One region of the Moritella sp. 5 genome, then DNA from elsewhere that is predicted to be linked to it. Evidence: predicted binding sites of a transcription regulator. Region 1 holds the regulator's gene; each other region holds the start of a gene.
What was found. Region 1 encodes FliA, which starts transcription of late flagellar genes. Its sites were predicted from a motif close to CTAAAGNTNNNNNNNNNNNNGCCGATA; they were not measured.
Positions count from the first base shown of each region.

Region 2: a site for FliA is predicted at 4,282-4,308, ahead of HWV01_RS15715 (VC2046/SO_2500 family protein). Genes of this name have one in related genera too.
Region 3: a site for FliA is predicted at 4,362-4,388, ahead of pomA (flagellar motor protein PomA). Genes of this name have one in related genera too.

Region 1 is NZ_CP056122.1:1,143,957-1,152,376, reverse strand. Features, by position in the region: gene HWV01_RS05315 (chemotaxis protein CheA) at 1-2,000, opposite strand, end outside; gene HWV01_RS05310 (protein phosphatase CheZ) at 2,012-2,764, opposite strand; gene cheY (chemotaxis response regulator CheY) at 2,777-3,160, opposite strand; gene HWV01_RS05300 (RNA polymerase sigma factor FliA) at 3,260-3,985, opposite strand; gene HWV01_RS05295 (MinD/ParA family protein) at 3,987-4,862, opposite strand; gene flhF (flagellar biosynthesis protein FlhF) at 4,865-6,361, opposite strand; gene flhA (flagellar biosynthesis protein FlhA) at 6,409-8,420, opposite strand, start outside.
Region 2 is NZ_CP056122.1:3,536,283-3,544,702, reverse strand. Features, by position in the region: gene HWV01_RS22420 (helix-turn-helix domain-containing protein) at 97-483, shown strand; gene HWV01_RS15755 (RNA-guided endonuclease TnpB family protein) at 536-1,045, shown strand; gene HWV01_RS15750 (response regulator) at 1,125-2,777, opposite strand; tRNA gene HWV01_RS15745 (tRNA-Tyr) at 3,076-3,160, opposite strand; tRNA gene HWV01_RS15740 (tRNA-Tyr) at 3,260-3,344, opposite strand; tRNA gene HWV01_RS15735 (tRNA-Tyr) at 3,493-3,577, opposite strand; tRNA gene HWV01_RS15730 (tRNA-Tyr) at 3,726-3,810, opposite strand; tRNA gene HWV01_RS15725 (tRNA-Tyr) at 3,947-4,031, opposite strand; tRNA gene HWV01_RS15720 (tRNA-Tyr) at 4,134-4,218, opposite strand; gene HWV01_RS15715 (VC2046/SO_2500 family protein) at 4,378-4,908, shown strand; fluoride riboswitch at 5,045-5,111, shown strand; gene HWV01_RS15710 (iron-sulfur cluster assembly scaffold protein) at 5,241-5,933, shown strand; gene HWV01_RS15705 (GGGtGRT protein) at 5,949-6,938, shown strand; gene HWV01_RS15700 (GntR family transcriptional regulator) at 7,138-7,863, shown strand; gene xdhA (xanthine dehydrogenase small subunit) at 8,165-8,420, shown strand, end outside.
Region 3 is NZ_CP056122.1:746,703-755,122, reverse strand. Features, by position in the region: gene oppB (oligopeptide ABC transporter permease OppB) at 1-456, opposite strand, end outside; gene HWV01_RS03505 (ABC transporter substrate-binding protein) at 537-2,168, opposite strand; gene HWV01_RS03500 (flagellar motor protein MotB) at 2,579-3,496, opposite strand; gene pomA (flagellar motor protein PomA) at 3,538-4,302, opposite strand; gene xseB (exodeoxyribonuclease VII small subunit) at 4,487-4,732, shown strand; gene ispA ((2E,6E)-farnesyl diphosphate synthase) at 4,736-5,626, shown strand; gene dxs (1-deoxy-D-xylulose-5-phosphate synthase) at 5,660-7,525, shown strand; gene HWV01_RS03475 (phosphatidylglycerophosphatase A) at 7,600-8,103, opposite strand; gene thiL (thiamine-phosphate kinase) at 8,100-8,420, opposite strand, start outside.

The DNA.
Region 1 (8,420 bases):
AAGCCAACTTGCTTAATACCAAGCTGAACAATAACCACATGCCCTAATCCACGATTATTACGCGTAGTGGCTTGTGGATCCATTTTAGTTAACCAATCCTGCAGATAAAATAATGGGATCGCTTTTTCTCTGACAATAATGGTCAATTGGTTATCAACGACATGGGTTTTATTTAAATCCAAGTGGAAGATTTCATTCACACTCGTCAATGGTAAAGCAAAGATTTGCTTACCTACCTCAACCATCAAGGTTGGTAAAATAGCCAGTGTTAACGGCACTTTAATTTCAATCGTTGTACCAGTACCCAGTTTTGAGTCGATCGAAATTGTACCATTAAGTTTACTGATACCCGTCTTAACCACATCCATACCAACACCACGACCAGAAATGTCTGATATCTGATCTTTGGTTGAGAAACCAGGCGCAAAAATAAGGTTGTATGCTTCGTTATCTGAGATCCTTGCTGCTGCATCAGCATCAAGTACCCCACGCTTAACCGCAATGTCTTTTAATCGTTCAGGGTCCATACCCGCACCATCATCTAGAATTTTGAGACGAATATGATCGCCTTCTTGCGATGCTGATAAGGTAATCTTCCCTTGTCGTGATTTGCCATTTTTCTCACGTAAATCTGGCATTTCAATACCATGATCTACCGAGTTTCTCACTAAGTGAACCAGTGGATCAGCAAGTGCTTCCACTAAGTTCTTATCTAAATCGGTTTCTTCACCAATCATTTCAAGATTAATGTCTTTTGATAAACTACGCGCTAAATCACGTACAACACGCGGGAAACGACCAAACACTTTTTTGATTGGCTGCATACGTGTTTTCATTACCGCACCTTGTAAGTCGGCAGTAACAACATCAAGATTAGACACAGCTTTAGTCATGTCTTCATCATTACTTGAAATACCTAAACTCACCAAACGATTACGAACAAGTACTAACTCACCTACCATATTCATTATTTCATCAAGGGTGCGAGTATCTACACGCACTGTTGAATCAACTTGTGGTTTCGCTTTTTTCTCTGCTTTTACAGCCACCGTTTCAGTCGATGTTTTTGCGGCTGGAGCCACTTTTGCAACAGGTGTAGCAACCGCAGTTGCAGCTTGTTCAACTGGTTCGGGCTTGATAGCAGCAACAGAGTCTGCAGCATTAACCACATTCTTGATTGTTGCAGCTGCACTCGGTGCATTACCCTTACCGTATAATTCATCCAGTAAGTTTTCAAAATCATCGTCATTGAGTTCACCGCTACTAGCAGCCGGCGTAGCAACAACAGGCGCTGACGTTGCTTTTATATTCGTCGCGCTAGCATGCTGACCAACACCATGCAGATCATCAAGTAGTTTTTCAAATTCATCATCTGTAAAATCTGAATTGGAACTGGTCGCGACAGTTGCAGTCGTAGGCTTCGAATCAGCAGTATTTATTGCTGTAGGAGCTGTACCTTTACCGTGTAGTTCATCAAGCAATTGTTCAAATTCAAGTTCTGACATACCATCGATATCAGAACTATTTGCTGATACGGCAGGTGCTGCGACCTTCGGAGCTTCAACCTTCGGGGCTTCAACAACAGTTTCTATCACTGCTGCTGGAGTCGCTTCAGGTTGGGTAAGCAAATGAAGTTGATGAATTAATTCCGCATCTGCAGCAATTAATGGTTCACGCTCTTGAATCGCTACAAACATCACATTGACACAATCCAATGATTTAAGAATGACATCCATGAGCTCTGGTGTTACTGTTCTTAAGCCATTACGCAGGCTATCGAACACATTTTCTGCACCATGGCAAATATCAACCAATTCTGATAATGCTAAAAATCCTGCGCCACCTTTAACGGTATGAAAGCCCCTAAAAATTGCATTAAGTAACTCAGCGTCTTCTGGGCTTTTTTCTAAATCAACGAGTTGTTCAGAGAGTAGCTCCAGAATTTCAGATGCTTCAATCAGGAAGTCCTGTAGAATATCTTCATCAACATCAAAGCTCATCAATATCTCCCTTAAAATCCTAAACTTGATAATAAATCATCAACATCATTTTGGCCGTCTAGTACATCAACGCGTTCACTCGCATTCATGATTGGACCTTCCGCCTCAATGCCACTTATTTCACTTTTAACTGATTCTGTCATTACATTTAGTGGTTTTGAAGCCTCACCAAACATAGTCAACATTTCAACTAATTTGACTTCAACTTCTTGTACTAAATTAATCACGCGACGGATCATTTGACCAGTCAAATCTTGAAAATCTTGCGCCATGAGAATTTCAGTTAAATACTGTCTTAAACTATCGGCATCAGATACTGAAACTTGAAGAAAATCGTCTAATAATTTACAAAGTTCTTTAAATTGACCCAATTGTAAATCACGACTCATCAAGTTCTTCCAATTTGGCATCACTTGTTGAATGCGGTCGTTAAAACTATCAGCAATTGGTAAGCAGGATTCAACTGCATCCATCGTTCTGTTTGCCGCTTTATCCGTCATCTCAATAACATAATTCAAACGCTCTCGAGCATCAGGAAACTCATCGTTAGCTAAGCTTTCAATACGTGTATCTAACTGGAAATCTTCTAATGAATCATGTAATTGACGTGTTAACACACCCACTTTTTCAAATAGTGCATCTGAATTTGTATTCTGAATTTTAGTAATTATTTCATTTGCCATTTCTACCTGACCACACTCTAGCAGTGTCACCAGTTCTTTAGCGTCTTCTAATGAAATCAACGATTCTTGTTGTTCACTCATGCGCATCCTTGCTTATTGAATTCGTTCGAAGATCTTCTCTAATTTTTCTTTTAGTGTCGCCGCTGTAAATGGTTTAATAATGTAACCATTCACACCTGATTGAGCAGCTTCAATAATCTGTTCACGCTTCGCTTCAGCCGTAACCATTAGTACTGGGATATGACATAGCGCTTGGTCTTTACGGATCTCTTTAAGTAGATCAATACCTTGCATACCAGGCATATTCCAATCAGTGACAACAAAATCATAATCGCCATTTTTTAGCATAGGTAATGCCGTGTTGCCGTCGTCCGCCTCATAGGTATTGCTAAAACCAAGATCACGAAGTAAGTTTTTAATGATGCGTCTCATCGTAGAAAAATCATCGACAATAAGAATTTTAATTTGCTTTTTCAAGTTGTTCTCCAAAATAAGTAATTACAATATTCACAGTCCCTGATCCCATAAATATCTTACTTCAATATTCAAGTACTAGATAAATAGTACCAATTAAACTTAGTCATCTAACCAAGCATGCATACGCGCTTTCACTCGATGCATCGCTTGGCTGTGTATTTGACTCACACGAGACTCGCTGACACTGAGTACTTCCCCGATCTCTCTTAGATTTAACTCTTCATCGTAATAAAGCGATAAGACTAAGCTTTCTCTTTCGGGTAGTGTTTTAATGCAGCTTGCTAATGCTTGCTGAAAACGTAGCTCAGAAAAATCAGCACAAGGAGTGCTTGATTTTCCTTCGTAAATTGAATAGGCATCTTCATTACTCGCGGTCAAATCTTCGACCGCCAATATATGCCCACTATTAACATCCATCAACATACTATGGTAGTCAGTCAGGTTTACGCCTAATTCTTCAGCAACATCCGTATCTTTTGCATCCGTACCCGTTTGTTTTTCGATACGGTCAATGGCAGCAGCAATATCACGGCCATTTTTATGCACCGATCTTGGGACCCAATCCCCACGTCTCATTTCATCAATCATTGAGCCGCGGATACGAATACCAGCATAAGTTTCAAAGCTAGCGCCTTTAGAGCCATCAAAATTGCGCGCAGCATCCAGCAATCCAATCATACCCGACTGGATTAAATCATCTAACTGAACACTCGGCGGCAAACGTAGAAGCAAGTGATGGGCAATTCGTTTTACTAAAAAACCAAATTGCTCAACAGCATGACTCTGTTGCGACTGGATGTTACTGTAAGCGGATGCCTTATTCACTTCAATCTTCTACCCTAGCTTTGTTTTCAAACAGGTTCTCAATGAAGAACTCCAAATGGCCGCCGACTTTATTCGGTACTGGCCAAGTTGCAGCTCGACTTGCTAACGCTCTAAACGCCAATGAAGCGGGCGCTTTTGGAAATGCTTCTACAACCACTTTCTGTTTACGAACGGCTTGACGAACACTGTTATCAAACGGAATACAAGCAACAAGCTCTAATGTTGCATCTAAAAATCGGTCCGTTACACGTGTCAATTTAGTAAATAATTCTTGGCCTTCACGTAAACTACGCACCATATTAGCCACAATTTTAAAACGATGTACACCGTGTTCTTTTGATAATAACTTAATTAATGCGTAAGCATCCGTGATTGATGTCGGTTCATCACACACCACCATTAATATATCTTGTGAAGCACGGCAAAAACTTAACACCATCTCCGAAATACCCGCAGCAGTATCAACCAGTAGCACATCAATAGGTGTTTTCAATTCTGCAAACGCACGGATTAAGCCTGCATGTTCTTGTATTGATAACTCAACCATCGAACGCGTACCAGATGTTGCCGGTGCGATTAAGATCCCATTCGGACCTTCAATCAAAATATCATCTAATGTACATTCACCCGAAATAACGTGAGAAATATTTTTATGTACGCGTAAACCGAGTAAAACATCCACATTTGCCAACCCAAGATCGGCATCTAAAACCATGACTCGCTTACCTTGGGCCGCGAGTGATACTGCCATGTTCAGTGTTACGTTAGTTTTACCTACGCCACCTTTACCACCTGAAACGGCAATGACTTTAACTTTTTTGTTATTACTCATTTGTCTTAGACCACTTGCTTGATCGAAAAAAATATTTTTATTCATTACTATTTATCATCGCCTAACCAAAAATGCGTATCGTTTTGTTCTTCTAGCGTATCTCTGTTAAATACAGTACGAACTAATTGCTGCGCATTGGCTGAATCTATATCTTCAGGAACCCTTTGCCCATTTGTTATATATGCAATCGGTAGTTCATTTTGTATTAGTACACTTAAAATCTCACCTAAGCTTAAACTTTCATCCACTTTACTTAAAATACAGCCCGCTAACGGAATATGATGAAAATGCTCTAATGTTTCTTGTACAACCCTACGCTGTGCAGTTGCAGGGACAACCAAATAGTTACGAATCACGACTTTTTCATTATTAACTAATGTATCTAACTGTTCGGATAAACGCTTGTCACGCTGTCCCATCCCGGCAGTATCAATCAAGACTAAACGTTTACTTCTTAACTGATACAAGTATTGTGCCAATTCTGCTTCATCACGGGCAACCTTAACAACACACCCCATAATACGGCCGTAAGTCGCTAATTGTTCGTGAGCACCAATACGATATGTATCAGTAGTAATCAACGCAACATTCTCTGAGCCATGCAACATGGCAAATTTTGCCGCTAATTTGGCGATAGTTGTCGTTTTACCCACGCCGGTTGGGCCAACTAATGCAACAGCACCACCTTTACCCAAAATATCATCTTGCGCAATGAGAACGCTGTCCGTCAGTAACGCTTCGATCTGATCCCAAGCCGACTCAATCGAACAGTTTTCAGCCACACAGTTAGCTAGTTGGTCAGCAACTTCTTCGGTAAAGCCAATCTTAACCAGATGTTTGATCAACATAGCACGAATAGGTTCATTACGTTCAACTTCCTGCCACTGTAATCCTGAGACTTGGTGCTCAAGCAACTTTCGGATTGAGGCAAGCTCAGCCTTCATCGCACTCATGTCTTGTTGGTTGTCACTTTTCGGCGTAGTCGACTCAAACTGCTTATAACCACTTTGTTGAGAAGAGCGCGCCATACCATCACGCATTTCATTTTGCTCTGCGAGTGTCGCCGGAGCAGTATTTGGACGTTCAGCAAAGCGACGAGCGACCGGTTTCTTTAAAAAACTGGTATCCCAATTATTTTGTTCACGCGTATTATCATCGTTATTGATTGCTTGTGACATTTGCTGTTTATGTTCTTGCTGACGTGCCAATAAGCTCGCTAATGAGTCATTTGGCGCTACAGGGCGCTCTGGTTCTGCTTGCTGTGACAGTTCATTATTCATTAATTTTTTGAAGTTGAATTTAGATGCCGATAAATTGACGGAGTCTTCAGAAAGTTGACGTTCTGATTTATTTGCTACAGTTTTTGGTTCGCTTACTTTTTCAGGTGCGACAGGCTTACTTTCAGAGAAATCCACAGCAGCAACTATTTCAATGCCGCCGGTGACCTTTTTGTTAGACATAATAACAGCGTCGGGGCCAAGAACCTCTTTGACCTCAGCCAATGCCGCTCGCATATCTTTGGCAAAAAAGCGCTTTATTTTCAACTTAACATCCTTAGTTCTGTTCGCTACTTAAATTATTTATTTACGTATTATTGACCAACAACACTGACAATTCGAATCTGTTTATCATCAGGTACTTCTTGATATGATAATACGCGTAATGAGGGTATTGAGTATTTCACAAATTTCGCCAATGTTGACCTTAATACCCCAGAGGTAAGTAAGATCGCCGGTTGTCCCGCTAATTCTTGATTTTGTGCAACCTCTGTTAATGAGGTTTGCATCCGTTCAGCTAAACCAGGTTCAATACCCGCACCTTCACTGCCTGCAGCCTGTAAAGACTGGTGTAATATCTGTTCTAATTCGGGGGCAAGTGTCACGACAGGTAATTCACTATCGATACCATTTATATCCTGAACGATCATGCGGCGTAAGCTTACACGGCAAGCAGAAATCAACACTTCTGGATCTTGCGTTTTAGTACCATATTCAGCCATTGTTTCAACAATCGTGCGAATATCTCGAATTGGCACGTTATCATGTAATAACCCTTTCAACACTTTCACAACAACCCCTAACGGTAAAATTTCAGGGACTAAACTTTCGACCAATTTAGGATGTGTTTTCGCTAATACATCTAATAAATTCTGCACTTCTTCATAACCGAGTAATTGCGCAGCATTGTTCAGTAGTAACTGACTCAAGTGTGTCGCAACAACTGTAGCTGAGTCAACAGCTGTATAACCCAAGGTTTGCGCTTGATCACGCTGTTGAGGATTGATCCATAAAGCAGGTAGGCCAAAAGCGGGATCTATGGTTGAAATACCATCAATCTTGCCATATACCTGACCCGGATTAATGGCTAACTCTTTATCATGGAAAATTTCAATTTCGCCATTTGAAACTCCCATAATATTAATACTATAACAATTTGGTGGTAATTCGAGGTTGTCACGAATATGCACTGCGGGCACCAAAAAACCTAATTCTTGAGAAAGCTTCTTACGAACACCTTTAATACGGTTTAATAACTCACCACCTTGGCTCTTATCAACCATGGGAATAAGTCGGTAGCCAACTTCCAGACCGATCGTATCTACGGGTTTAACATCGTCCCAATCGAGATCTTTTTGATCATTCAAATTCGCTTTAATGTCTGCATCTTCTGAAATGTTGTCTTTTTCTTCTTCACGTTTGGCTTCTGTTTTCATTAACCACCACGCCCAACCACCAGTAATAACACCAAAGCCGATAAAAGCAAGGTGTGGCATACCTGGTACTAACCCCATCACGGTCATAATGACAGCAACAACGGCCAATGCTTTTGGATTGGCCACCATTTGGCTCGTAACTTGAGTGCCGAGTTTTTCGTCTTTATTTTGACGGGTAACAATAATAGCTGCAGAAATCGATAAAAGTAGTGACGGTATCTGCGCAACCAGACCATCACCAATGGTCAATAATGTGTAAATTTCACCAGCTTCCGCAAAACTTAAATCATGCTGTGAAATACCAATGATAAGGCCACCGATAATATTAATAAATAAAATCAATAAGCCGGCAACTGCATCACCTTTTACAAATTTACTGGCACCGTCCATCGAACCATAAAAATCAGCTTCTTGAGTGACTTCTTCTCGGCGCAATTTAGCTTTTTCTTGATCAATAATACCGGCGTTCAAATCGGCATCAATGGCCATCTGTTTACCCGGCATAGCATCGAGCGTAAAACGCGCACTTACTTCCGAAATACGTCCCGCACCTTTGGTCACCACGGCAAAGTTAATAATCATTAAAATCATAAACACGATGAGACCCACCGCCAAATTCCCGCCGATCACAACAGAACCAAAGGCATCGATAACTTGTCCCGCAGCATCACCGCCATTATGCCCTTCTAACAACACCACACGTGTTGATGCGACATTCAGGGCTAAGCGTAGTAATGTTGCAATTAACAAAACAGTCGGAAATGCAGCAAAATCAAGTGGTTTATTGACGTATACCGAAACAAGCAGAATTAATAACGATAAAGCGATATTAAAAGAAAAGAATACATCTAATAGGAATGCAGGTATCGGTAATACAACCATGCCGAGTG
Region 2 (8,420 bases), 2.4 Mb from region 1:
CGTCCGATCAGGGCGGGGATACAAGGCGAAAGTGCGTAGCACTTTGATCTTTGTTATTTTGTGGTGTTATACTGTACGAATATACAGAGGTTTATTATGTTAAGAGCAACAAAAGTACGTATTTACCCTACAGCCGACCAAGCAGAGTTTTTAAATGCTCAGTTTGGTGCTGTTCGGTTTGCGTATAATAAAGCTCTGCACATTAAGAAACATTTTTATAGTGTAAAAGGCATATCACTTGCAGTACAAAAAGACTTAAAACCGTTACTCCCTAAAGGCAAGAAGTCCCGTAAGTATAGTTGGTTAAAGCAATATGATTCTATTGCACTGCAGCAAGCAGTTATTAACCTAGATGGTGCTTACAAGAGGTTCTTTGATAAGAAACTTAAAGCAGGTTTTCCGACCTTTAAGCGTAAGCATGGTAAACAATCCCAGTTAAATCAAAGCACATTACAAGCGTGTCAGGTTATGACCTTGGATTGACAATTACTTAATTGACGATCGAGGTAATAAGACCGCTAACCCACGCTTTCTTGTGAATGCTTGTAGCAATTTAAGAAGAAAGCAAAAGGCATTAAGCAGAACTAAAAAAGGTTCTCGTAACCGCTCTAAAGCACGTTTAAAACTAGCGTCGGCACATGAACGTGTCAGCAATGCTAGAAATGACTTTCAGCATAAATTATCAAAACGAATTATTGACGATAACCAAGCGGTAATAGTTGAGACTCTGAAATCATCAAACATGCTAAAGAATAGAAAATTAAGCCGTCATATTTCGGATGCTTCATGGTCTGCCTTTGTTGATAAGGTATCTTATAAAGCTGAAGTGTACGGAGTCCACCTTGTTAAGTGTAATCAGTGGTTCGCAAGTTCTAAAACTTGCTCATGCTGTGGTGATAAGGTAAAAGATATGCCGTTGAATATTCGTCATTGGTCTTGTCCATCATGTAACACTCAACATGATCGCGACATTAACGCATCAAAGAATATTCGTCATTACGGCATAATTAAATTAAAAGCGGATGGATTGACCGTTTCTGCATAGTGAAGCTGTGTTAGACCTGTAATATTTACAGGCTGTAGCTAACGACCTATGAAGCATCGCCATTTATGGCGGTGAGCAATCACATTTTGTTTGCTCTTTTCTTCTCTTGCATACGCTGAATATTGAACTCTTTTCTCAATTCTGCTTTACGCTCTGCTTGTTGTTCAGATAGTGGGAAGTTTTCTAGCTCGGTAAAGGTATCGGCTATTTTCCTGGTTACTTCTGGCCATGGTCGCTCGACTTTGACGAGTAGCGCGATACACACTTGCACTTTATTCAGCGCTGCACCAGTATTGAGTGGCGCGATAGAAAGTGCGGTTTCAAAGTGTTGTAATGCGACGTCAAGTTTACCTTCAGTAAATGCTTCAATACCCAGTTTGTTGTGGTGCTGAAATTGAACCTCTTTACTGTCTTCTTCACCACTGATACTAGCAAGTAACTTTTCACTGTGTACGTTAGAGTGTTGAATATAAGGCTGCACTTTTTCAGCAAATTCAAATTCTTCTAACTCGACAAGTAGATTAACCAGTTGTGGCCCTAACCATTCTGGTGTGCCTTCGGGTTCGGTTAAATACGCTTCATTACTTTTTAGCAGGGTGTGTTTCGCTTTAACTTGGTTGCCTTTCACATTATGAATAGACGCTAAACTGTAACCTTCCAATGCCAATAACTCATCTTCCTCTACATAGGGGTGTTGTTGCGAAGAACGGTGAAACAAACCGCTAATCTCTTGTAACAAGCGGCCTTGCTTAAATTTGTCTTCTTCATTTTTCGCGACAAGAATAATAGCTTGAACATAATTAATCAGATGTTGGGGAGCTTGATGTATGGTGTTTTTGGTCTGCATTAAAATAGCGAAAAAGGCTTCTTTGGCTATCGCATTCATATTTGTATCAAGTGCCAATTCTGCGAGTAGTCCTTGACGCTCTAATGACAAGTGGGAATGTTTGATCGCACGTTGCACAATTTGCAGTGCTTTTTCACTGTCGCCACCATCCCTAAAGCAATGTGCTAACCAATCATAACCATCTAGCAGCATCGGATTATATTTAATGATGTCTGATAACAGTGGGATCGCTTGCTGGTAGTTCTTCTCTAGATAATATACCCGACCTAACAGCAATTGTGCTTGGGTATGCGGGTGGTCCTCTATAAACTCTTCTAAGATAGTACGCGCTTCAGCGTACTTTTCCTTTTCAATTAATAGCTCTGCTTTAAATAAACGACAGAAATTACGATAGCGTGCAGAGTAGATTATTGCGTTATCACATTCTTCCATTGCCTGAGCAAAATCGTCATCCTTAATTGCTTGGTAGATAGGCAGCAGAGCCTCTTTTTTATTGAATGCTTTTTGAATACGTAAATTAAGTTCGTTTTGTGAAAACGGCTTCATTAAATAATCATCGGGTGTCATTTGAATTGCGCTTAATACAATCGCTTTCGAATTATCGCCTGTGACTAAGAAAAATACGGTATGGATAGGTAATAAGTTATCCATTTTTAATGTTTCAAATAGCTGGCGGCCATTAAGGCCAGAGCCAAGATTGTAATCAACTAACAGTAAATCATAGGTATTGTGGCGGCATAATTTTAATGCGTCTTCGGCACTACCCACATGCGTGACATCTTTTGCCCCGAAGTTAAGCAACATGGTTTTGAGCATGATCTGAAAAGCACGTTGGTCATCAACAATGAGTACGCGTTTGTTTCGATAGTCAAAATTTTGATTCATGTTTATTTAAAACTCAAGGGTTATGGGTAAATTTAGACGTGAATGATTAGCATTCACCACAATAACAGGTATGCATAATACTGTCTTGAGAGGAGCGCTATTTTGTTAATTAGTACTGTTAACTGGGTGTTTTTTGTGCGACGGAATTATCACAAAACCATATAGTTAATTGTTTTATCAAGCAAACAGTATTGAGAAAAGTATTGTGTTATATAGTGGTTTTATTGATGTTTTAGAAGGTATATTACAAGGATAAGATGTGCTAATTAACATTGGTGGGAATAAATCGTATAGAGAGTGGTGGAGGGAGAAGGATTCGAACCTTCGAAGGCTGAGCCGTCAGATTTACAGTCTGATCCCTTTGGCCACTCGGGAACCCCTCCACATTGTTCTCTATTTTTGTCATCTATTGCTAGATGGATATTTTACGATGATGACTTCTTTTACATTGACCAGAATGTAAAATCATCAAAGTAGAATGATGGTGGAGGGAGAAGGATTCGAACCTTCGAAGGCTGAGCCGTCAGATTTACAGTCTGATCCCTTTGGCCACTCGGGAACCCCTCCACAAGTAATGCTTTTTTCATCTACTCGCATTGGTAGATGTTGTATTCACTTTGATGATTACTTTAAGACCTATTTTAAGGCATATTTAAGATAGAGTACATTGGCCACAACGTACTTCTTATTTCAAGTTATCAGCAAAGCTAAATGATGGTGGAGGGAGAAGGATTCGAACCTTCGAAGGCTGAGCCGTCAGATTTACAGTCTGATCCCTTTGGCCACTCGGGAACCCCTCCACAAGTAATGCTTTTTTCATCTACTCGCATTGGTAGATGTTGTATTCACTTTGATGATTACTTTAAGACCTATTTTAAGGCATATTTAAGATAGAGTACATTGGCCACAACGTACTTCTTATTTCAAGTTATCAGCAAAGCTAAATGATGGTGGAGGGAGAAGGATTCGAACCTTCGAAGGCTGAGCCGTCAGATTTACAGTCTGATCCCTTTGGCCACTCGGGAACCCCTCCACAAGTAATGCTTTTTCATCTACTCGCATTGGTAGATGTTGTATTCACTTTGACGATGACTTTAAGACCTATTTTAAGGCATAGTACATTGGCCACAACGTACTTCTTATTTCAAGTCATCAGCAAAGCTAAATGATGGTGGAGGGAGAAGGATTCGAACCTTCGAAGGCTGAGCCGTCAGATTTACAGTCTGATCCCTTTGGCCACTCGGGAACCCCTCCACGAGTAATTCTTTTTCATCTAAAGGATAGATGTTGTTATTATGTCGACTTTTATATCATTTTTAAAATGAGTTTTATGTAATCAGCATAACGTAAATATTGTGGTGGAGGGAGAAGGATTCGAACCTTCGAAGGCTGAGCCGTCAGATTTACAGTCTGATCCCTTTGGCCACTCGGGAACCCCTCCACAAGTACGAAACGGATAGTATCAGAAAATGTCTGTATGTGAATAAAAAAATCGAATAAACAGCTAAATATTTATAAAAACAGGTCGATAACTTACTAGTTGATTATTTCGTGGCAAAATTTGGTTGTTCTGCGCGCAATATTGTTCAAGAGGTAACTTATTTACGTTCAATCGATACGACAACATGCCTTAATTGATGAGCTGCAACTTGGCCAACAGTTAAACAAATGTACTTTAAATGGTGATAGAGCGAAGTTTTCTCTGTTATTAAGTATGTTGTCATCTGATATTACAGATCAGAAACAAATCGAAGTTAAGCATACTGCCGTTGATACGTCAGCGTATGATGCTGCGCGAATCGCAAGGTTAAATGAGTACGCTGCAAACAATAATATGGCCGCATTGCGTTTAGAGATCTGCTTTTCACCTGAAGTCGGTGCTGGGGTGGGTGATGCTAAATATGTTGCAGAGTCTGTACTACAAAACAGTTCTCACTTATTACAGCAAAAATTAGCGCACGGTTCGCTAATTAAACCAACGGCGAACGAGCGTGCTCAAGCTGCGCAATCTACCACTTCCACTCAAGATCTTGTATTACCACTGGCAAACCAATCGAGTATGGCAAGCTTGTTAGATGTATTAAATAGTTATGATGCTGATAAGCCGCTAAAAATAACAGCGTTTGGTTAGTCTTTTTCAACACCTTACTGAATTTGAGTTTATATCCAGATTGCGAATAAAATCACGATGCTTATATAAGAAAGATTTAATATAAAAAACGAGTCTAAAGCAAGACTTGCTTAACATTATGATTAAGATTTATTATGGTAACCAAGGTGATGGGGTGCCACCTACTTAACCGCCAATTGTTGGCTGATGACTCCTATTAAATTTGAAAACAAGTGAATCTGTAAAATAGCATTAACTGAATAGTGACTACATTTATTTGTACTATTATTTGTTGGTACTGTTATTTATGCCACGATGACACCTTGTTTTCCTAAATCTAATAGGAAAATTGTATGCACTACTCTTCTGAAATTCAATCAATGTGCCCGATTCAACGCGGCGATCTCCATGCATCTGCTCCCATCCCAATTGAAGGCCGAATGGTCAATCCTAAAGAAGTTATTGCGATTTCAGGCTTAAGTCACGGTGTCGGAACTTGTGCGCCTCAGCAAGGTGCTGCCAAACTCACTCTCAATGTTAAAGAAGGCATTATTGAAGAAGCCTTAATTGAAACAATTGGTTGTTCTGGCATGACTCAATCAGCTGCGATGGCTGCGGAAATCATAACTGGTAAGACGATTCTTGAAGCAATGAATACTGATTTGGTGTGCGATGCTATCAATGTTGCAATGCGTGAGATCTTCCTCCAGTTTGCTTATGGTCGTAGTCAATCCGCGTTTTCTGAAGGTGGACTAGAAATCGGTGCGGCTTTAGAGGATCTGGGCCAAACTCAACGCAGTCAAGTTGGTACTAGTTATGCGACAAGCGCAAAAGGCGTTCGTTACATGGAAATTGCAGAAGGTTATGTTACTAAGTTAGGGTTGGATGAAAATAATGAAGTGATTGGTTATGAATATGTAAACCTTGGGAAAATGATGAAATCCGTCAACAAAGGTGTCCAAGCAGATGATGCCATGAAATCTGCAGCAGGTACATATGGTCGTTTTGACGAAGCCGTTAAAACTATCAATCCACGTGAAGCTTAATCTAAGGATACTATTATGACTAATTGCACTATTACAAACCCAATTACAGCACGACTAAACGAAATGAACTTGTCTTCAATTGAAGATGCTTATCAGTATTGCCTCGCTAAAGGAATTGACTCTAAATTTTTAGTTATGGAAACGCAGCCTATCGCATTTGATAGTGCCGCTGATGCTTATACCGTTGGCACTGCATTGGCGTTATATCGTGAAGCAAGTTCAGCTGAAGAGGCTGCCAATATTATTGGTGAAGGACTGCAATCATTCACAAAAGAGGGGAGTGTTGCTCGACAACGTCAAGTCGGTATTGGGCATGGTGCACTTGCTGCTCGATTATTGAATGAAGAAAGTCAATGTTTTGCATTTCTTGCTGGTCATGAGTCTTTCGCTGCAGCAGAGGGGGCGATCAAAATTGCGCTGAATGTGAATAAATCTCGTCAATCACCCCTTAAAGTTATTTTAAATGGTTTGGGTAAAGATGCCGCATATCTGATCTCTCGTATCAATGGTTTTACGTATGTCAGAACTCAATTTGATTATCAAACGGGTGAGTTAAAAGAAGTTAGCCGTCGTTCATTTTCAACTGGTCCTCGCGGTGACATTCTTTGTTATGGCGCTGATGATGTGCGTGAAGGTGTTGCTATTATGCATGCTGCTGGCGTTGATGTGAGTATTACGGGTAACTCCACAAATCCCACACGATTCCAACATCCTGTCGCGGGTATTTACAAATCAGAGTGTATTCGAGCAGGTCATCCTTACTTCTCGGTCGCCTCGGGCGGTGGTACGGGTCGTACTTTACATCCTGATAATGTTGCTGCAGGCCCTGCGTCATATGGTATGACAGATACAATGGGACGTATGCATGCCGATGCACAATTTGCTGGTAGTTCGTCGGTGCCATCTCACGTTGCTATGATGGGGTTTATTGGTATGGGTAATAACCCAATGGTTGGTGCAACGGTAGCATTAGCCGTTGAGGTTGATCAGTTACTAAATCGATAAAATAAACGTTAATCTATCTCTCCTCAAACACGGAATGCCAGGTTAAATATTGTTTTCAATTTTTTTAAGATAGTATACAAAATAAGGCTAGATTGTTACACAGCGTTAACATATTATGACTTTATATCAATAAATGTCAGGTTATAGCGGTACTTAGTTGTATTGAGATAACCAAATTGGATTAACAATGGTGAAAATAATGTCTGAGCTAAGTGGTTCTGTAAAAACAGAAGGCAAGTCAGGCTCAATGGCTCAAGACGATATCGTCTATGCGCATATCTTTGATGCCATTCTTGAACGTCGTCTTCCGCCTGGAACAAAATTAAATGAAGAAGCATTGGGTGATATTTTTAGTGTAAGTCGCACTATTATACGTCGTGCATTATTACGCTTGTCACACGAACAAGTGGTGGTGATCCGTCCTAACCGCGGTGCTATTGTTGCATCGCCTTCTGTCGAAGAAGCAAAACAAGTCTTTATTGCTCGGCGTACACTCGAAGATGCTATTACTAAGCTTGCTGTTGAGAATGCATCAAATAAGCAGATTACGCATTTACGTCAATTGATAGTGGAAGAAAATGAAGCCACCAAACAAGGTGATTTAGGTAAAGCGATCCGTTTATCGGGTGAGTTTCATCTAAAGCTGGCTGAAATGTCTGGTAATGTGCCTTTATTTAATTTCCAGCGTAGCTTGGTATCGTTAAGCTCGTTGATTATTGCGCAATACGAAGTCGCGACGAGTACGCATTGTGTATTGGATGAGCACAGTGAGTTACTCGATGCGATTGAAGAAAAAGATGCTGAAAAAGCCTGCTTATTAATGCGTGAGCATTTAAAACATATCGAGTCTAAACTGAATTTAGATGGCGAGACCGTTTCCAGCGACCTGCATGTTGTTTTTTCTAATGTGCTAAATAAAAAATAAAATAACGCAAATTTTTATAATATTGTATACAAGCAATGCCAAGTTCAATGTAACTTGGCATTGCTATTTCTGCCTCCCACATCTATAGCCTTATCTAATCTTCACTATAATTGTATATATAATCCTCAAATTATTTTATTAAATTGTGTCTCAATTGTTATTTTTATGTAACAATAAGTTGACTTTAGAGTCAGGTTTCTAATCTAATAGGCTCGATTAGTCAGTCAAAACACAGCTAATAATAAAAATAATAGCGATTAATGTGAATGTCAATGTTACGGAATAACGCAGGAGGTACGACTTGATTAAGTTCCTACTTAACCAAAAAATGTGTCAGGTATCTGACCTTTCACCCAACACCACGGTACTCAATTTCTTACGTCAGGAAGAAGCGAAGAAAGGTACTAAAGAAGGTTGTGCATCAGGAGACTGCGGTGCATGTACCGTTGTACTTGGTGATGTTGTCGATGGGCGGATCCGCTATACATCAGTAAATGCGTGTATTACGTTTATATCCGCATTGCATGGTAAGCAACTGATCACGGTCGAAGATCTTA
Region 3 (8,420 bases), 400 kb from region 1:
ATAAATAAGACCCGGTGCGAGTACAAAGGAAGGCATAACAACCCCGATCATCGCCGTTGACATAATACTGTAATCTAACCACGTATTTTGTCGTAATGCTGCAATCGTACCGACAAAAACACCAAATATAAGTGCAAATACAAAAGCGAAGGCACCGATTTTAGCTGATACAGGTAATGCCGAAGCAACCAGTTCATTAACGGTAAAATCTTTGTATTTAAAAGAAGGGCCAAGGTCACCTTGAATCACATTCGTTAAATAAGTGGTGTATTGCTCCAACACAGGTTTATCAAGGCCGTACTTAGCGTTAATATTTGCCATTACTTGTGGCGGAAGCGTTCTTTCACTTGAAAATGGGCTGCCAGGTGCGAAACGCATAAGGAAAAAAGAGACTGTGATCAATACCAGCATAGTCGGTATTGCTTCTAGAATTCGCTTTAAGATGAATTTAAGCATAATCAACTCAACTTTTGATAATATAAATATGAGAAAAGACTGCATGCGTTATTCCGCATGCAGCTTAGTATGGAAAACTATTACTCTGCGATGATGTACATATCTTTAGAATAAAGTTGATCTTGTGCGTTGTTTTCTGCGTAACCGCCCACATGAGGATTAACAAGACGAGCTGTAACATACTGATAGATAGGAGCAATTGGCATATCTTTAGTCAGTAGTGCTTCTTGAGCATAATATAACTCTTGACGTTTTTCTTCAGAAGTTGCTTGTACAGCTAATTTAGTTAGCTTATCGTATTCAGCACTCTGATAGTGAATACCGCCAGTCGTATTGCTGCCTTCCATTAATGAAGTAAATGTAGATGCTTCGTTATAATCGCCACACCAACCAGCACGAGACGCTTCAAAGTCACCCTGCTTCTTGGTTTCTAGGTACGTTTTCCACTCTTGATTTTCAAGCATTACAGATACACCTAAGTTTTTCTTCCACATTGACGCGATTGCTACCGCAATTTTTTTGTGGTTTTCTGAAGTGTTATACAGCAAGCTGAATTTTAGTGGGTTTGACTTGTTGTAACCCGCTTCAGCAAGTAACGATTTGGCTTTTTCATTACGTTCTTTCTGAGACAGTTTACCGTAAGCAGGCATCTCTGGGTTGAAGTCAGCAACGATTTCAGGGGTTAAGAAATAAGCAGGTTTTTGACCTTGACCCAGAATAGCGTTAGCGATGATGTTACGATCAATAGAGTAAGAAATCGCTTTACGTACACGAACATCGTTGAATGGTGGTTTATGTGTATTGAAATTGTAGTAATAAGTACACAAGTTACCTTTGATCGCTACCGATTCTGCATGCTCTTTCTTCAATCGACGGAAATGTTCGTTTGGTAGCTCATAGGTGAAATCGATTTCACCTGATAGGAAACGATTCATTTCAGAAACTTGGTTTTCAATCGGTAAGTAAGTTACTTTATTTAATACTGTGTTCGCGTTATCCCAGTAATTTTCATTACGAACAAGTACTAGACGTTCATTTACAACCCAATCTTTAACGACAAATGCACCGTTACCAACGAAATTTTCAGGTTTAGTCCATTTATCACCGAACTTTTCAACTGTTGCTTTATGCACAGGTTTCATCGTCGTGTGAGCCATCATTTTCACGAAATAAGGGACTGGACTTGCGAGTGTTACTTCAAATGTGTAATCATCGATTGCTTTAACACCTAAAGTAGACTTGTCTTTTTTACCTGCAATAATATCAGAAGCATTTATCATGGTTGTCATATCTAGATACCATGAGTAAGGTGACGCCGTTAAAGGATCAACTGCGCGTTGGAAGCTATATACAAAATCATCAGCCGTTACAGCATCGCCATTCGACCATTTAGCATCCTTACGTAGGTAGAAAGTAAACACTTTATTATCTTTAGTCTCCCAGCGTTCAGCCACACCCGGAACGGTAATACCATCTGCATCTTGGTTTACAAGACCTTCAAGTAAATCACGAAGTACGTGCGCTTCAGGGACACCTTCGACTTTTTGTGGATCTAAAGAGGCAACTTCCGTGCCGTTACCACGAACTAACTCTTGTTTCGCTGCTAGTTTTACGCCAGCAGGTACTTCCGCGGCCGTTGCTGTAAGCGAAGTAGCAGCAAATGCTAGACCCGCGGTTAATAAAAGTGATTGAGTGATTTTATTTTTTAACATGTACAAACTCCAGTACGACAATTACATCCATGACCTTTATAACTTGTTTAATATTTCAATTTTTGTTTAATTAAAATATCAAACATCTCTAAAGGAGTAATCTTCACAGTAGCAATTAATTCAGTTAATTGCTATTAATTCCAAACTATCATCAATCGACAAGCGTTAATACCTGTAATTCGATAATTATTCAGATTAAGTATCTAAATGTGACATTAATATACTTAATTACTTCTTATTCGAACATATACTCCACAATCCATCAGTATTAATACTTATGACTGACAAATAATCAGCTGGATCGACAGCTAAACGACCGCTCAAATAAAAAGGCTCATCACATAACGTTATGTGATGAGCCTTTTTCTTATGAGCCGCTTACCAGCCAGCTAACAAATAAAGTACGAAGACTACTTGTTAGTAATCACACTGAGTGGCTCTGAGAGTTTCGCTTTACCTTGCATAATACTAATTTCTACACGGCGGTTACGACGTAATTCACTTTCTTTATCCGTCAATGGTTGGGTATCAGCCATGCCCTGCACGATTAAGCGGTTCTCATTGAACTCTTTAACCTTTAACATTTCATGTGCCACAGAAACGGCACGCTGGCTCGACAAATCCCATTTAGAGCGATAAAGCTCTGAATGTAACTTTTCTTTACCTGTATGTCCGGCAACCGTAATCATCCCTGGTATCGTTGCTAATAGCTGCGCGACCTTTTGGATCACGGGACGAAAGCGTGGCTGTAAAAAGGCAGAACCAGCTGGAAATGAACCCTTTTCATTAATACGAATGATGATTTGCTGCCCCAAATTTTCAACCTCAACACCACCACTATCGACTTCTTCTTTTAAGGCTTCTGCGAGAGCCTTGACTAGCTCACTGGTATCTTCCGTTACTTCGACATTTTCTGTTGGCGTATTATCACGGGTCGACGTTTCTGGTGATTTACCACCATTACTTTCTTCTTCGCGTTTGTTCTTACCACCCGCGTTTTGATCTTCGCCATCTTTGAAGTCTAACTCTGCTTCACTATTATCAATGGTGTGCTGCATAATGGTTTCAATCGGCGTCGGGTCCGGTCGACCAGGACGAAATTCCTGTGCGATCACAGTTGTACCCTTAGGGATATTTTTGACATCAATTTGATTTTGTACACCAAAAGCAAATTGCATCGAGCCAGCAATCTGCTTAAATTTAACCACGTCCATTTCTGAAAATGACAACAGTAATACAAAGAAGCACATTAACAGGCTCATTAAATCGGCAAATGTACCCATCCACGCGGGGAGACCTGGGGGTGGGCAATCGCATTCATCAGACATACTTTATCTCTCTACTTATTTAGCTGTCATCATGGTGTAAACTAAACGTCTGTATCCGCCAATTCGCGTTTTGATGAATGGAGGTAATTCTTTAATAAACTTTCGATAACCCGCGGATTACGTCCTTCTTGAATACCTAAAATTGCATCCATAATCAGGGTATTGTTCAGCATTTCTTCTTCTGAACGTAATTTCAATTTCCCCGCTATCGGGATGGCAACCATATTCGCAAAAACCGCGCCGTATAGCGTTGTTAGTAAAGCAACTGCCATTGCAGGACCAATCGATTTAGGATCATCCATGTTTGATAACATCGCCACCAGACCGATCAGGGTACCAATCATTCCCATCGCAGGAGCAACTTCACCGATCATACTAAATACATGAATTCCGGCTTTATGACGAGCAGTGGTCAGTTTAATGTCTTTTTGCAATGTCTGACTAACAACTGTTGCATCGTGACCATCCACTAATAAGTCGATGCCTTTTTGCATAAATTTATTTTTTACTTCAGCTTCCTCAAGCGCTAAGAACCCACCTTTACGCGCTGCGTCCGCCATTTCAACCGCTTGTTCAATTAACTCTTCGGGTTTATCGATTTTAAACATGAATGCTTTTACGGCAATTTTTGCTGCGGCTAAAAACTGGCCAAAATTAAAATGCATTAATACGACAAAGAGTGAACCAACAAATACAATCAATATCGATTGCGTATCAACAAACGTACTTATATCGCCACCCAGCACCATTGCCATCACTACAAACGCAAACGAGCCGACTAATCCTACTAAAGTTGCTAAATCCACAACATTCCCCATCCCAAGCAAATTATCATCATATTTATAGCGAGTGTATTCTTGATCTATATCGGCAAGCAAACAAAATTCTTAAGTAATCTTATCCTGCTTATTACTGGCATCGTACAGTTAAGCTGTCTATACCTTATTAACTTGGGTATAATACCCGAGTATATTATCAGAGGGACACCCGATGGCGGTAAAAAAACCAGAAAATATGACGTTCGAGGCGTCTATCACAGAGCTAGAGACAATTGTGAACAGTCTAGAGCAAGGTGATTGTGAGCTTGATAATGCGTTAAAGCAATTTGAACGTGGTATTAGTTTAACACGCGCGAGTTCACAGAAACTTCAGCATGCTGAACAGCAAGTAGCCATATTACTCGCCGACGGTGACCAGCAAACGCTTTCTCCCTTCAATTCTGACAGTAGTAATTAAATAGTGCAGCTTTCAAATTCTATTACCCAATATCAGGGTCGTATCAATAACTATTTGCAACAGCAAATAAACTTGCTACCACCCCATGAAACCCAACTTGCCGCTGCAATGGAATATGGTCTGTTACAAGGCGGTAAACGTGTTCGCCCTGTGATCGTATATGCCGTCGGCGAAATGCTAGGCGTAAACCTTACCAACCTTGATGGTCCAGCAGCCGCAATCGAGTCAATTCATGCATACTCATTAATTCATGATGATTTACCCGCGATGGACGATGATGATTTGCGCCGTGGTCAACCGACTTGCCATATTAAATTCGACCATGCTACCGCTATCTTAGCCGGTGATGCACTGCAACCTTTTGCTTTTGAATTATTACTTGATTGCGCACTGGCACCTGCAGCCGAAAAAAATCGTTTGGCCATGTTGAAATCGCTAACCCAAGCAAGTGGCTATAGCGGTATGTGTGGTGGTCAAGCAATGGACTTAGCTGCGACAGATAAACAGATCTCACTGGCACAACTAGAAGCTATCCACAATAATAAAACGGGTGCACTCATTAATTGTGCAGCAAAACTGGGTTGCCTTGCATCACCACATTGCTCGGTTGAATTATTAGCAGCGCTGGATAAATGGTCTAATGCTATTGGTTTAGCATTCCAAGTACAAGATGACATTCTCGATATAACCAGTGATACTGAAACGCTCGGTAAACCTCAAGGTTCAGATGTTGAATTAAATAAATCAACATACCCTGCATTACTCGGTTTAGCTGGGGCACAAGAAAAAGCCCAAGCACTGTATCAACAAGCGATGTTCGCCTTAGAAACAATTCCGCATGATACGACCGTTCTCGCTTTATTTACGCAGTACATCATCGAGCGAAATAAGTAACAGATTCTAACAAAGTATAAAATTATAAACATTATGAGCTTAGATATTTCGAATTACCCTACATTAGCATTAGCAGACATCCCAGAAGAGTTACGTCAATTACCAGCGGATCGTCTGGATGACTTATGTGATGAACTGCGCAGCTATTTACTACATACTGTTGGTATCAGTGGCGGTCACTTTGCTTCAGGCTTAGGTGTCGTAGAATTAACCGTTGCCCTGCATTATGTCTACAATACCCCATTTGACAAATTATTATGGGATGTAGGTCATCAAGCCTACCCGCACAAAATTTTAACGGGTCGTCGTGACCGTATGTCAACGATTCGCCAAAAAGGGGGGCTACATCCATTCCCTTGGCGTGATGAAAGTGAATACGACCATCTCAATGTTGGTCACTCATCAACCTCAATCAGCGCGGCTCTCGGTCTTGCTGTTGCTGCAGATCAAGAAGACAAAAACCGTAAAACAGTCGCCATTATTGGTGATGGTGCCATTACCGGTGGTATGGCATTTGAAGCGTTAAACCATGCTGGCCATATCGACAAAGATGTACTGGTTATTTTAAATGATAACGATATGTCTATTTCAGAAAATGTCGGTGCGGTAAACAAACACTTAGCAAAATTATTGTCTGGTGTTGCTTACTCAAATTTCCGTGAAAACGGTAAGAGAGTACTGTCAGGTATTCCACCAATTAAAGAGCTTGCCCGTCGCGCCGAAGAGCATTTAAAAGGCATGGTGGTACCGAGCACATTATTTGAAGAATTCGGATTTAACTATATTGGTCCGATTGATGGTCATGATGTGAATGGCTTGGTTGAAACACTGCGTAATATGCGTAGTCTTAAAGGCCCACAATTCTTACACGTAATCACCAAAAAAGGGAAAGGTTACGCGCCAGCCGAGCAAGATCAGCTTGGTTACCATGCCGTGCCTAAATTCAATCCAGAAGAAGATACATTGCCAGTCGCAGCCGCATCAAAACCAACTTTCTCAAAGATATTTGGTAATTGGTTATGTGACGTAGCAGCAACAGATAACAAGCTCGCAGCTGTTACACCGGCAATGGGCGCAGGCTCGGGTATGATCAAGTTCTCTGAGACTTATCCAAAGCAATATTTTGATGTCGCAATTGCCGAACAACACTGTGTGACTTTCGCAGCAGGTCTCGCGATTGGTGGTCATAAACCTGTGGTTGCTATCTATTCTACATTTTTACAACGTGGTTATGATCAGCTGATTCACGATGTGGCCATTCAGGATATTCCAGTATTATTTGCTATTGACCGTGCAGGTCTAGTGGGTGCAGATGGTCAAACACACCAAGGTGCGTTTGATATTAGCTTTATGCGCTGTATTCCTAAAATGGTGATCATGACGCCAAGTGACGAAAATGAATGTCGTCAAATGCTGCATACGGGCTACCAGTATAATGGTCCTGCCGCAGTACGTTATCCTCGTGGCAGCGGTACTGGCATTGACGTTGAGCAAGCATTTACTGAATTTGAAATCGGTAAAGGCATCGTTCGTCGTCAAGGCGAGAAGGTAGCAATCTTATGTTTCGGTACGTTAATGCATAAAGCTATTCCAGCAGCTGAACGTTTAAATGCAACCGTTGTGGATATGCGCTTTGCCAAACCCTTAGATGAAGTATTGTTAGCTGAGATGGCGAATAGCCATGATATCTTAGTCACTATCGAAGATGGTGCGATCATGGGCGGTGCCGGTTCTGGTGTGAATGAATACCTAATGGCGAATAAGTTAATGACACCAACATTAAACTTAGGTCTGCCAGATAAGTTTATTCACCAAGGTACTCAAGATGAGATCTACGCTGAATTAGGCCTAGACGATATTGGTATTGAAGCGAGCATTAAGGCCTTTATCGCCCTATAATTTTAATGATTACAAATTGATAACGATTAAAAAAGGCGCTACTCGATTAATATCAAGTAGCGCCTTTTTGATTTTTACAGCGTAATGTAATAAATAAGTTGAACGCTCGCTAAGGCAAACACACCAGCCAGTACATCATCAACCATAATACCAAAACCACCATCAGTATTTCTATCTAGCCAACCAATCGGTCCTGGTTTCACAATATCAAAAAATCGAAATAGCGCAAAACCGAGAATAACCCAAACCCAGCCTTGTGGGGCCGCAATCATAGTAATGCCATAACCGGCGATTTCATCCCAAACGATGGCGCCATGATCGTGTACACCCATCGCTTTACTGGCACTTGCACAAATATATACACCAATCACTGACGCCAACGCGACAATGCCGATATATTGCCATAAGCCCAACTCTAAGACGCTCGTCATCAGCAAATACAACGGGATAGCAACAAGCGTTCCCATCGTACCAGGCGCTTTAGGAAATAAACCACTACCAAAACCAACAGCAGCGAGATGCACTGGGTTAGCGTAGTTTAATTTTTGTAATTCTGGCGATAAAAAATCTTTTTTCATTGGAAGTGATCCCATCCTTGCAAAGCTAACGTGGTTAATTGCTTGTCGTTAAAATAGTTAATTTGTGGTTCTCGTTGTTTCTGTTGCTCTATTTGTTTAAGTTGATCAGCCGAAACACTGGCTATTTCACCAATATGCGTAAATGGTAAATCATGCTCAGCCATCACTTTTTCTAGTTGCGCTCTATTCTCTGGCGATACTGTAAATAATAATTCATAATCATCACCACCAGCAAGTGCATACTGCGGCCATAACGCGTTACTTACATAAGTTTGCAATGCTGTTGATAAAGGTAACGCAGTTAGCTCAATATTTGC